DNA from 3 places in the Shewanella sp. N2AIL genome. Region 1 is predicted to be linked to each of the others. Evidence: predicted binding sites of a transcription regulator. Region 1 holds the regulator's gene; each other region holds the start of a gene.

The links. The regulator MetJ, encoded in region 1, represses methionine synthesis genes. The targets are predictions, from matches to a motif close to TAGACGTCTAGACGTCTA.
Region 2: a site for MetJ is predicted at 1,580-1,597, ahead of metE (5-methyltetrahydropteroyltriglutamate--homocysteine S-methyltransferase). Genes of this name have one in related genera too.
Region 3: a site for MetJ is predicted at 2,124-2,141, ahead of serA (phosphoglycerate dehydrogenase). Genes of this name have one in related genera too.

The regions. Positions count from the first base shown of each region.
Region 1 covers NZ_JALBYT010000028.1:35,883-39,166, forward strand. Annotated here, with positions in the region: gene MO387_RS15750 (bifunctional aspartate kinase/homoserine dehydrogenase II) at 1-11, opposite strand, end outside; gene metB (cystathionine gamma-synthase) at 23-1,186, opposite strand; gene metJ (met regulon transcriptional regulator MetJ) at 1,399-1,713, shown strand; gene MO387_RS15765 (sulfite exporter TauE/SafE family protein) at 1,795-2,538, shown strand; gene nrfD (NrfD/PsrC family molybdoenzyme membrane anchor subunit) at 2,643-3,284, opposite strand, start outside.
Region 2 covers NZ_JALBYT010000022.1:25,250-28,533, forward strand. Annotated here, with positions in the region: gene MO387_RS13695 (HDOD domain-containing protein) at 1-507, shown strand, start outside; gene MO387_RS13700 (LysR family transcriptional regulator) at 602-1,507, opposite strand; gene metE (5-methyltetrahydropteroyltriglutamate--homocysteine S-methyltransferase) at 1,708-3,284, shown strand, end outside.
Region 3 covers NZ_JALBYT010000004.1:27,642-30,925, forward strand. Annotated here, with positions in the region: gene ygfZ (tRNA-modifying protein YgfZ) at 1-652, opposite strand, end outside; gene serA (phosphoglycerate dehydrogenase) at 806-2,035, opposite strand; gene MO387_RS04080 (DUF2238 domain-containing protein) at 2,190-2,798, shown strand; gene MO387_RS04085 (LuxR C-terminal-related transcriptional regulator) at 3,195-3,284, shown strand, end outside.

The DNA of each region.
Region 1 (3,284 bases):
CAACGTGCCATCTATTATTCCTCTACTGACAAGCCGCAACGGCGGCTAATCCTGCTTGAATATCTGCAACTAAATCGGCGGCATCTTCAATACCCACCGATAGACGCAATAGGGTGTCCTTAATGCCTGCCTCAAAACGCGCCTGCGGCTCCATGGCTCTGTGGGTCATAGTTGCGGGCACAGCCACTAAACTTTCTACGCCACCTAAACTTTCCGCCACACTAAATAACCTAAGTGCACCTAAAAAGGCCACCACTTCGGCCTCGCCGCCCTTGAGCTCAAAACTCAGCATAGCGCCAAAGCCTTTTTGTTGCTTGGCTGCAATCGCATGACCTGGGTGATCCGCAAGACCAGGGTAATAAACTTTGCTCACCACAGGGCTTTGCGTCAATACCTCAACAATGCGCTGGGCATTGGCTTGATGTTCACGAATTCGCACCGCTAAGGTACGTAGGCCGCGCAGGGTTAAGTAACTATCAAATGCCGATCCCGTTAAGCCTAACGTGTTCGACCACCAATGTAAGCTTTCGCCAATTTGTGCATCTTTGGCAACCACTGCGCCGCCAACCACATCGCTGTGACCATTGATGTATTTAGTGGTGGAGTGGATAACGATATCCGCGCCTAACAATAGGGGTTGTTGCAATATCGGCGATAAAAAAGTGTTATCGACCACGACTAGTGCGCCGACCTCATGGCTCGCCTTGGCAATGGCTTCGATATCCACCACACGCAATAGCGGGTTCGATGGGGTTTCGAGCCACACCATCTTAGGATTTTGTGCGATAGCGACGGCTAACGCTTGGCTGTCGGTTTGATCGACCACAATCAGCTTAAACTGGCCTTTCTTCGCCAAATTAGTAAATAAACGGTAAGAACCTCCGTAGCAATCGTGGGGCACCACCAACAGGTCATCAGGGCCGAGCAAAGTGGTCACTAGAGTGATGGCCGCCATGCCAGTGCATGTCACTATGCCAGTGGCGCCCTTTTCTAATTGCGCTAATGCTTCGCCTAAAATGCAGCGCGTTGGGTTGCCTGAACGACTGTAATCGAATTCGCGGGGATTTTTATGACCATCGAAGGCGTAATTAGTCGACAAATAAATCGGTGGCACAACTGCACCATATTGAGTATCGCTTTCGATACCCTGACGCACTGCCAGTGTGGCTAATTGACGCTCTGCCATGGGTGGACTCCTAAATTCGGTAGACTGATAGAGATGTCTGGACGTCTAAATGTACCTAAGCCCAACGCCATCGTCAATAGGCGTGAAGACGTTTAGACGTCTGAACATAAAGAAATCTGTTTGCAATCACAAAGAAATAGTAGCAATAATTTGACTGTTCTTTGTAAGGGTTTAAAATCTGCCCCGAATTTAGCGTTATAACAGGTGAGTCAATGACTGAATGGAATGGGGAATACATCAGCCCCTATGCTGAACATGGCAAGAAGAATGAACAAGTAAAAAAAATTACTGTGTCTATTCCGCTCAAAGTGCTTAAGGTCCTTACGGACGAACGAACTCGTCGTCAGGTCAATAATTTGCGTCACGCCACCAACAGCGAGCTGTTGTGTGAGGCATTTTTGCACGCCTACACTGGCCAGCCATTGCCTAACGATGAAGATCTGTCAAAAGATAGCCCAGACAGCATTCCCGCCGAAGCCAAGTTGCTGATGGACGAGATGGGGATCGAGTGGGAAGACATGGAATAGCGACTTGTCGCTGGCAAAGTTACATCACAGTGCTCATCAATAGGGATCGTTAACGATCCCTTTTTGTTTATATGGAATCCTATGTTTTCTATGATAGATCCACAGACTCTTGCCTTGGCCTCGCTGATTGTATTTCTTGGCGCCTTAACCCAGAGCCTGATTGGGTTTGGCCTAGCGGTTGTCGCCAGTCCTTTGCTATATATCGTCGATCCACAACTCGTACCGGGTCCCGTTATTGCCATGGGATTTACCATCTCGCTACTGACCTTATTCCGGGAGCGTGGTCATTTAGAATTCAATGGCTTGCAATATGCGCTTATAGGTCGCGTGCCCGGTGGTTTTATCGGTGCGAGTCTGTTGCTGTTTGCGCCTCAGCCCATACTCGGGTTATCCATCGCCGCCATTGTGGCAGTCGCGGTTATCCTCAGCCTGTATAAATTCAGCCTGCCAGTGAATAAGAAAACCCTCTTTGGGGCGGGCGTCGTCTCGGGTATTTTCGGTAATATTGCCGCTATTGGTGGTCCGCCGATGGCGATTCTATTGTCAGGCAAAGACGCTTCGCAGTTTCGCGCCGCCCTGTCGGCCTTCTTCATTTTTAGCTCCACCATAGCTATGGTCATTCTGGCGATCACTGGCTTATTAGAATTGAAGCACCTGTGGCTGTCGTTGATGTTGCTACCTTCAGTGCTTTTAGGGTATTTAGTCGCGGGGCGATTAGTGGGCAGTGTCGATAAAGATAAAACTAAAATGGCGACATTAGTCCTCTGCAGTATCAGCGCCTTAGTGCTAACGGTGAAGTCGGTTATCGAGTTATTACCCCAATAAGCGTCCTGCTTGTATTGGCAAATCATCTGAAGATTCAAACAATAAAAAGCACTGACATTGTCAGTGCTTTTCTTTATCTATCAATATCTAAAGCCAGCTTACACTCAGCTTAAATAGCTTTGCCCTGCGTACACAATAAAGTGTCTTAGAGCGAGTACGCCGGTTAAGCTCGCGCAGGCAACCATGATCATTGCGCCCTTAGTATGGCGAGTCGCGGCTGGTAGCAACATGAACAGCAATGGAATACCAAAACCTATACCGACGACGCCTATCCAGAACACGCTTGCCCATAGCCCAGAAATTAACGACGCTAAAGCCGCAGCCGCCGCGCCGCCCTTGAAGTACAAGGCACAGAACAACATGAACAGGAACAGGATTTCAATCGCCATCACAGGCAACTCTAAACCGTGCATCTTGACTAAGGTTTTATCGTGGCTGTCAGTCTTAAACAGCAAGAGTGCCAGTACCGCGTTTGCCGCAGCGCCCGCCGATAAACCCGACACTAAAAACAGCGCAGGCAGTACCGCAGTGTTGAGCATAGGGTAAGCATTCATCGCCGAAATTAAGAAGCCAGTGTAAGCCCCTACGCCAATGGCGAGGACAAACAACAATACTTCAATCAGCTTTCGAAATGGCATAAGTAACTTAGCGATAGGTGTTAGGAAACCCAAACCCCATTTTGGTAAGTCATCCCGCAGCACAATAATAGCGTACGCAAAGGCTAAGGGAGAATACGCCAGCAGCGC
Region 2 (3,284 bases), on a different contig from region 1:
AAGACTCGCTCCTTGAAAGAAGCTTTAGTCCGCTTAGGTCAAGTGAATATCTATCGCTATGCCTTTACGTTTTATCTGCAAGAGCGTCTCGATGAGCTGCCACAGCCCTATAAAAAGTTGGTCCAAGGTTATTGGAAGTTGACTGAAGATATTGCAACGGATGCGGTGGACAGTTTAGCGGATATGGAAGGCGTCGAGGTTGATGCTGACGAAGTACAAACCTTAGCTCTGTTCAGTGTGTTCGGCCAAATTATCGCGCTCACGGCCTTTGCGTATTTAAATGCTAATGCCGAACAATCATTCCCTTTAAGCGTAATTAAGTCATTGATTGATAATCAACAGCAGACATTGACGATAGAATCATTCGAAGCGTTAGATTTAGATCAGGACTTACGTCAAGAGTTTATGATTGCCCATAATTTGCGTCAGACCCGTAATTCGAATTCCCCTGGTTTAATCCTGCGCCGCGTATTGTCTATGCGTGGTCTATTGATGAATCCGCTGTAATATTTAGATGCAACGGTTTGAACGAATAAAATAACCATTTAATTCAATAAAAAAAGCCTGCATTCGCAGGCTTCTATATTAGATTTTACCGGCATTAATTTGTCTTCTGCTGGCGAGATAAACCTTCACTCGCCACTAGTTGTAACCAATTTTGGATCAAGGCTGAGTTGGCGCTATGGCGGCGATAGGCGCCAAACAAAGGGCGTTTCAAGCCTTCTTGCCCAAGCTTCACTGTGGTAAGGCTTAGGCCATGTCCTTCATTTATCGACCAGTTCGGCAGCGCGGCTATGCCGTCTTTACAGGCGATGCGTTGTAGTAACATCATGGTTAAATCACAGGTTTTTTGCTCGCCCGCTTCTATGCCTGCGGGTTCTAAAAAGTGGCGATAGATGTCTAAACGCGTCAGTGGTACTGGATAACTGATAATAGGCAAGTGTTCTAATTGCTTAGGGGTGACATAGGCTTCTTTTGCTAGAGGATGATCTTTAGCAACCACTAACTTCACTTCAAAATCAAACAAATGCTGATAAGCGAGTGAATGCCCAGGTACAGGATCTGAGGTCAGCACTATATCCAGTTCACCCATTTCCAAGGCATTGAGCGAGTCGAACAAGTGACGGCTCGACAGATCTAACTCCGCTTGGGGATAGTCTTGTCTAAATTGCTCCATCACAGGCATTAACCAGCGAAAACAGCTGTGGCACTCAATACCTACCCGCAACTGATTGGTTTCGGTTTCAAGGCCATTCTTAAGATCTGTCTCGGTTTCTAACACCTTAGGCAAAATCTCTTCCGCGAGATGAAGCAGGCGTGCACCTTCTTGGGTGAATGACAGCGGCTTACTCTTACGCACAAAAATAGGCGAGTTAATCCTTTGCTCCAACTCCTTAATTTGGTGGGAGAGTGCGGATTGAGTGACAAAACGTTTTTTGGCTGCGCCCGCCAAACTGCCACTTTCCTTCAGGGCCATTAAGGTTCGCAGATGTCTTAGTTCGATCATGTTCACTCCAGGTGAAATTCGCTCATGTTGTGCTTGAAATCAATTCGGTTGCTGGAATAGAGACTAACACAATAAACTTCTAGACGTCCAGACGCCCATTGTTATTTATCAAGGCGGAAATGTTGAAAAGTGCCGAGAGAACACAATCTGGTGGGTGCAAGTGCCGAATATGGCTTATCTCAAATAAAGGAAGATAGGGTATGCAATTAAATAGTCTTGGTTTTCCCCGTATCGGGCGTCGTCGTGAATTGAAATTTGCCTTAGAAAAATACTGGCGTGGTGAGATCACTCAAGCTGAACTGCGTGAAGTGGCGAGCGAACTGCGCCGTACCCATTGGCAGTGGCAAGTTGCTGCTGGCATCGAGCAAGTGCCTGTGGGGGATTTTGCCTTTTACGATCAAGTATTAACCCTGAGTGCGACCTTAAATGCCATCCCTGATCGCCACCGTGGTGAAGGCGCAATCGACCTCGATACCTTATTCCGTATTGCCCGCGGCAGAGCGCCAACGGGCCAAGATGCGCCAGCTTCTGAAATGACCAAGTATTTCAATACTAACTATCACTATCTGGTGCCAGAGCTGACGCAAAACCAAGATTTTTCGATTGCTTACGAGCAGTTTTTTGATGAAGTCAGCGAAGCGCAAGCGCTAGGCTATAAAGCCAAACCTGTTCTACTCGGCCCAGTCAGTTACTTGCACCTTGCTAAAACTGTGGGTCAAGAGTTCGATAAGTTAAGTTTATTACCTAATTTATTAACGGCTTATGCTGACATTTTGGCCCGTTTCGCCGCCCAAGGTGTGGAATGGGTACAGTTAGATGAGCCTGTGTTGGCATTAGAGTTAGACACGCATTGGCAAGCGGCGATGACTAAGACTTATCAAGCATTAAGCACTGCTAACGTTAGCATCCTCTTGGCGAGTTATTATGGCGGTATTGTGCATCATCAAGCCCTCGTATCTGCCTTGCCTGTTGCTGGTTTGCACTTAGATTTAGTTACTGCGCCAGATCAGCTGACTGTGTTTGCGAATGCGTTGCGCGGTGAGCAAATTTTGTCGGCGGGTGTGGTTAATGGCCGTAACGTGTGGGCGGCGGATATCGATTTGATTGCCGAGCGTATTGGCGCTGTGGCGCGTGATTTAGGCGATCGTCTGTGGATTGGCACATCATGTTCATTACTGCATAGCCCAGTCGATTTAGATGTTGAAGTCAAACTATTACCTGTGCTGCGTAAGCAGTTAGCCTTTGCTAAGCAGAAACTGTTGGAATTGAGCAAAATTCGCCAATTATTGTTGGCGCCTAATTCGGATGAAGCACAGAAAATCAGTGCTTTTTGTATCGCTCGTCGCCAAGCAAAAGCGCTGGCTGCAGATAAGCAAGTAGTTGATCGCGTTGCGGCATTAACCGCTGCAGATTATGAACGTGTCAGTGATTTCAGTGTGCGCCAAAGTGTGCAGCAGCGAAAATACCAATTACCTCTGTTACCAACCACGACCATAGGTTCGTTCCCACAAACACCTGCAATCCGCGGACTACGCAGCCGCTGGCGCAAGGGTGAGCTTAACGATGCTCAGTATAATGAGCAGTTACAGCAAGTGACCCGCGATACTATCGATCGCCAACTCAAACTGGGTATCGACGTACTCGTGCACGGTGAAGCCGAACGTAACGACATGGTGGAGTACTTTGGCGAGCAGTTAGCTGGCGTTGGTTTTAGTAAAAATGGCTGGGTGCAAAGCTATGGCTCACGTTGTGTTAAGCCACCCTTGATTTACGGCGA
Region 3 (3,284 bases), on a different contig from region 1:
TGAAGCTGATACCGTTAACCGCTTGTAGATTGCACATCTGCGGTACGTATTGGCTGGCATGGCTGGCGGCAAGGTTGGGATAACCCGCGATAATTTCTAACGCTTGCCAAGCACTGGCATCAAATACGCTCAGCTTTGATTTGGCCACTAAAGCTGCAGCAGCTTCTGGGGTTAACATTAAAATGAAACGGTCAGCGTCTTTTAAAATCGCGCCATGTTCAATTGGCGTGAATTCTTGATGAATGTCGCCAAAATGTTCGCTCACGAACTTGCTTGCTTGTTCACCGGCGACCCCGAGCAAAGTCCATTCAGCGGATGCATTGCTTAAGGTGGCATTGCTAAACACGGCATATTTTTGTAACTGGGGTAAATCGACTTCGATGGCATCCTTTGGCATCAGCATAAAGAGCGCATCTTGGATGGCAAAGGTCCTGAAACTGGCCAGCATTTTACCTTTTGGATCGCAATGTGCACCCCAGCGCCATTGGTTATCGGCTAATGAGCTGATGTCAGTGGTCACTTGGCCATGGATGAAACTGCGGCCTTGTTCTCCAACCACTTTAATAAGGCCCATATGAGATAAGTTGGCAAGCATGAGTGGAGGCAAAGAAGCGTCCAGATCCCAATGGGGCGTAGAAACTGAAATAGTCATAGCGAGATCCTGAAAATGAAGGCGATGTGAGAGGCTAGATTGTAACGGAATTCCTGTTGGCTCAAAAGCATAAGGCGCACATATCTGTGAATGATATGTGCGCCTTAGTCTTTGTACTTTAGCCGAAACGCTTAATGCGATTCGGCTTAACTCTTAAAACAGCACGCGGGTACGCAGTGTGCCTTCAATTGCCTTTAACTCAACTAAGGCTTCTTCGGCTTGGTGAGTGTCGACTTCCATGACCACATAACCAATCTCAGCGGTAGTTTGCAGATATTGCGCGGCAATGTTGATGCCTTTTTCCGAGAAGGCTTGGTTGATCTTGATCAGCACGCCTGGACGGTTTTGGTGAATATGCAGCAAGCGTGAGGTGCCTTTATGCATAGGTAGCGATACTTCAGGGAAGTTAACTGCAGATACGGTCGAGCCGTTGTCTGAGTATTTAGCGAGCTTGCCCGCGACTTCGATACCAATGTTTTCTTGGGCTTCAGCAGTACTCCCACCCACATGCGGTGTCAGTAATACGTTATCAAGACCTCGAAGTGGACTGATAAATTCATCGTCATTCGATTGTGGCTCAACCGGGAACACATCAATCGCCGCGCCAGCGAGGTGACGCTCTTTCAAGGCGACCGTTAAGGCCTCGATATCAACCACAGTACCGCGTGAGGCGTTGATAAAGATGCTGCCCTTTTTCATCGCCGCAAATTCAGCTGCGCCTATCATGTCTTTGGTTTGTGGGGTTTCTGGTACGTGTAAGCTCACTACGTCAGCTTGCGCCAGCAATTGTTCCATTGAATGAATTTGCTGTGCATTGCCTAACGGCAGTTTGTCTTCGATATCGAAGAACACCACGCGCATGCCCAGCGTCTCAGCCAGAATGCCAAGCTGAGTACCGATATGACCGTAACCGATTACGCCTAAGGTTTTTCCGCGCACTTCGTAGCTGCCAGCGGCGGTTTTCATCCAGCCACCACGGTGGGCGATGGCGTTACGCTCAGGGATACCGCGCATCAGCATAATGATTTCGCCAATCACGAGTTCGGCAACACTGCGAGTGTTGGAGAATGGCGCGTTAAATACTGGGATACCCAGGGATTCGGCGGTGGCAAGATCAACTTGGTTGGTTCCGATACAGAAGCAACCGACCGCGATCAACTTCTCGGCGCGTTTCAGCACTTCGGCAGTTAATTGGGTACGTGAACGAAGTCCCACGAAATGTGCATCTTTGATGGATTCAATTAATGCTTCATCGCCTAATGAGGCTTTGTGGTATTCGATGTTGGTGTATCCCGCACGCTCAAGTACATCGACCGCAGATTGGTGGACGCCTTCCAACAGCAGGATCTTGATCTTATCCTTGTCCAGCGAATGTTTCGCCATGATATGGGTACCCTCTAATTAATAGAAATGTTTCTTATGATATGCTGACAACCTTCACCCACCAAAATAGCACTTTTTTTACTCAGTGTGGAGGGCTAGATGGCTAAAGTTAATATTCTAAATTAAGAACAATATCGCATAAGAGGAAGAAACATTGAATAACAAAATCGCGTGGTGTGCTATTTACCTCTTAGTGCTCGTTTGGTCGGCGATAAATCCCGCAGATCCTTTCACTTGGTGGCTCGAAGCGGCTCCCGCATTAGTGGCTGTGCCACTGCTATTTTTTACCCGCAAACGCTTCCCATTAACGCCGCTGGTGTATGTTTTAGTGTTAGCCCATTGCTGTGTGCTGTTTGTCGGCGCGCATTACACCTATGCTGAAGTGCCATTATTCGACACGATTGCCCATTGGATGGGTTCAGAACGTAATAATTACGACAAGTTAGGTCACTTTGCGCAAGGTTTTATCCCTGCCATGTTAGCGCGTGAAATTATGCTGCGTAATCAAGCGGCCAAACCCGGTGCTTGGTGTGCGTTTTTGGTCACATGTTTTGTGCTCGCGTTTTCGGCGTTTTATGAACTCATTGAATGGTGGGTTGCAGTGGCAACAGGTGAAGGCGCTGAAGCCTTTTTGGGAACCCAAGGCTATGTGTGGGACACTCAATCAGATATGTTAATGGCATTAATTGGCGCAATTGTCGCACTCGTTTTATTGTCTCGTTTTCAAGATAAGCAAATAGCAGCACTTAAACTCAGACGCTAGTGGCCGTGAGTTGCTGATTGTTTCAGCTTGAGTCATAAGTTCATTCTTCCATAAAGCTTCTAACATGAGTGTGATGGTATTTAGCTGTCACACTTTCTTATTGCCTGCATGTTATTTTTGTGTTGCAACTTTCGATGGGTGTCTTCATAGTTTGAAAGTACTAGATTTCGTGAGTCGGTTAAACCTAATGGAGTTTTATGCTGTTATTCCAATTATATTCCGTCAGTTAGTCGAACTTACTAGGATTTAAAAGGGAATAGTACATTTGGGTGATGTTTTTCAGTCTTTAACTAGTCAGAATCAACTAGGTTAATGGAATGTTTAAAAATCTAACTAAAGAGGCTGGTCAAACATACCATTTTGCTAATAGAAAATACTTTTCAGGGAGGAGAGTCATTGAGCACAATTAATGAATTAGTTTTTTTACATCAAATGGCGGCACCATGTCATTTAGCGTTACTCGCTGAATCCATAGGCTTGAAAACT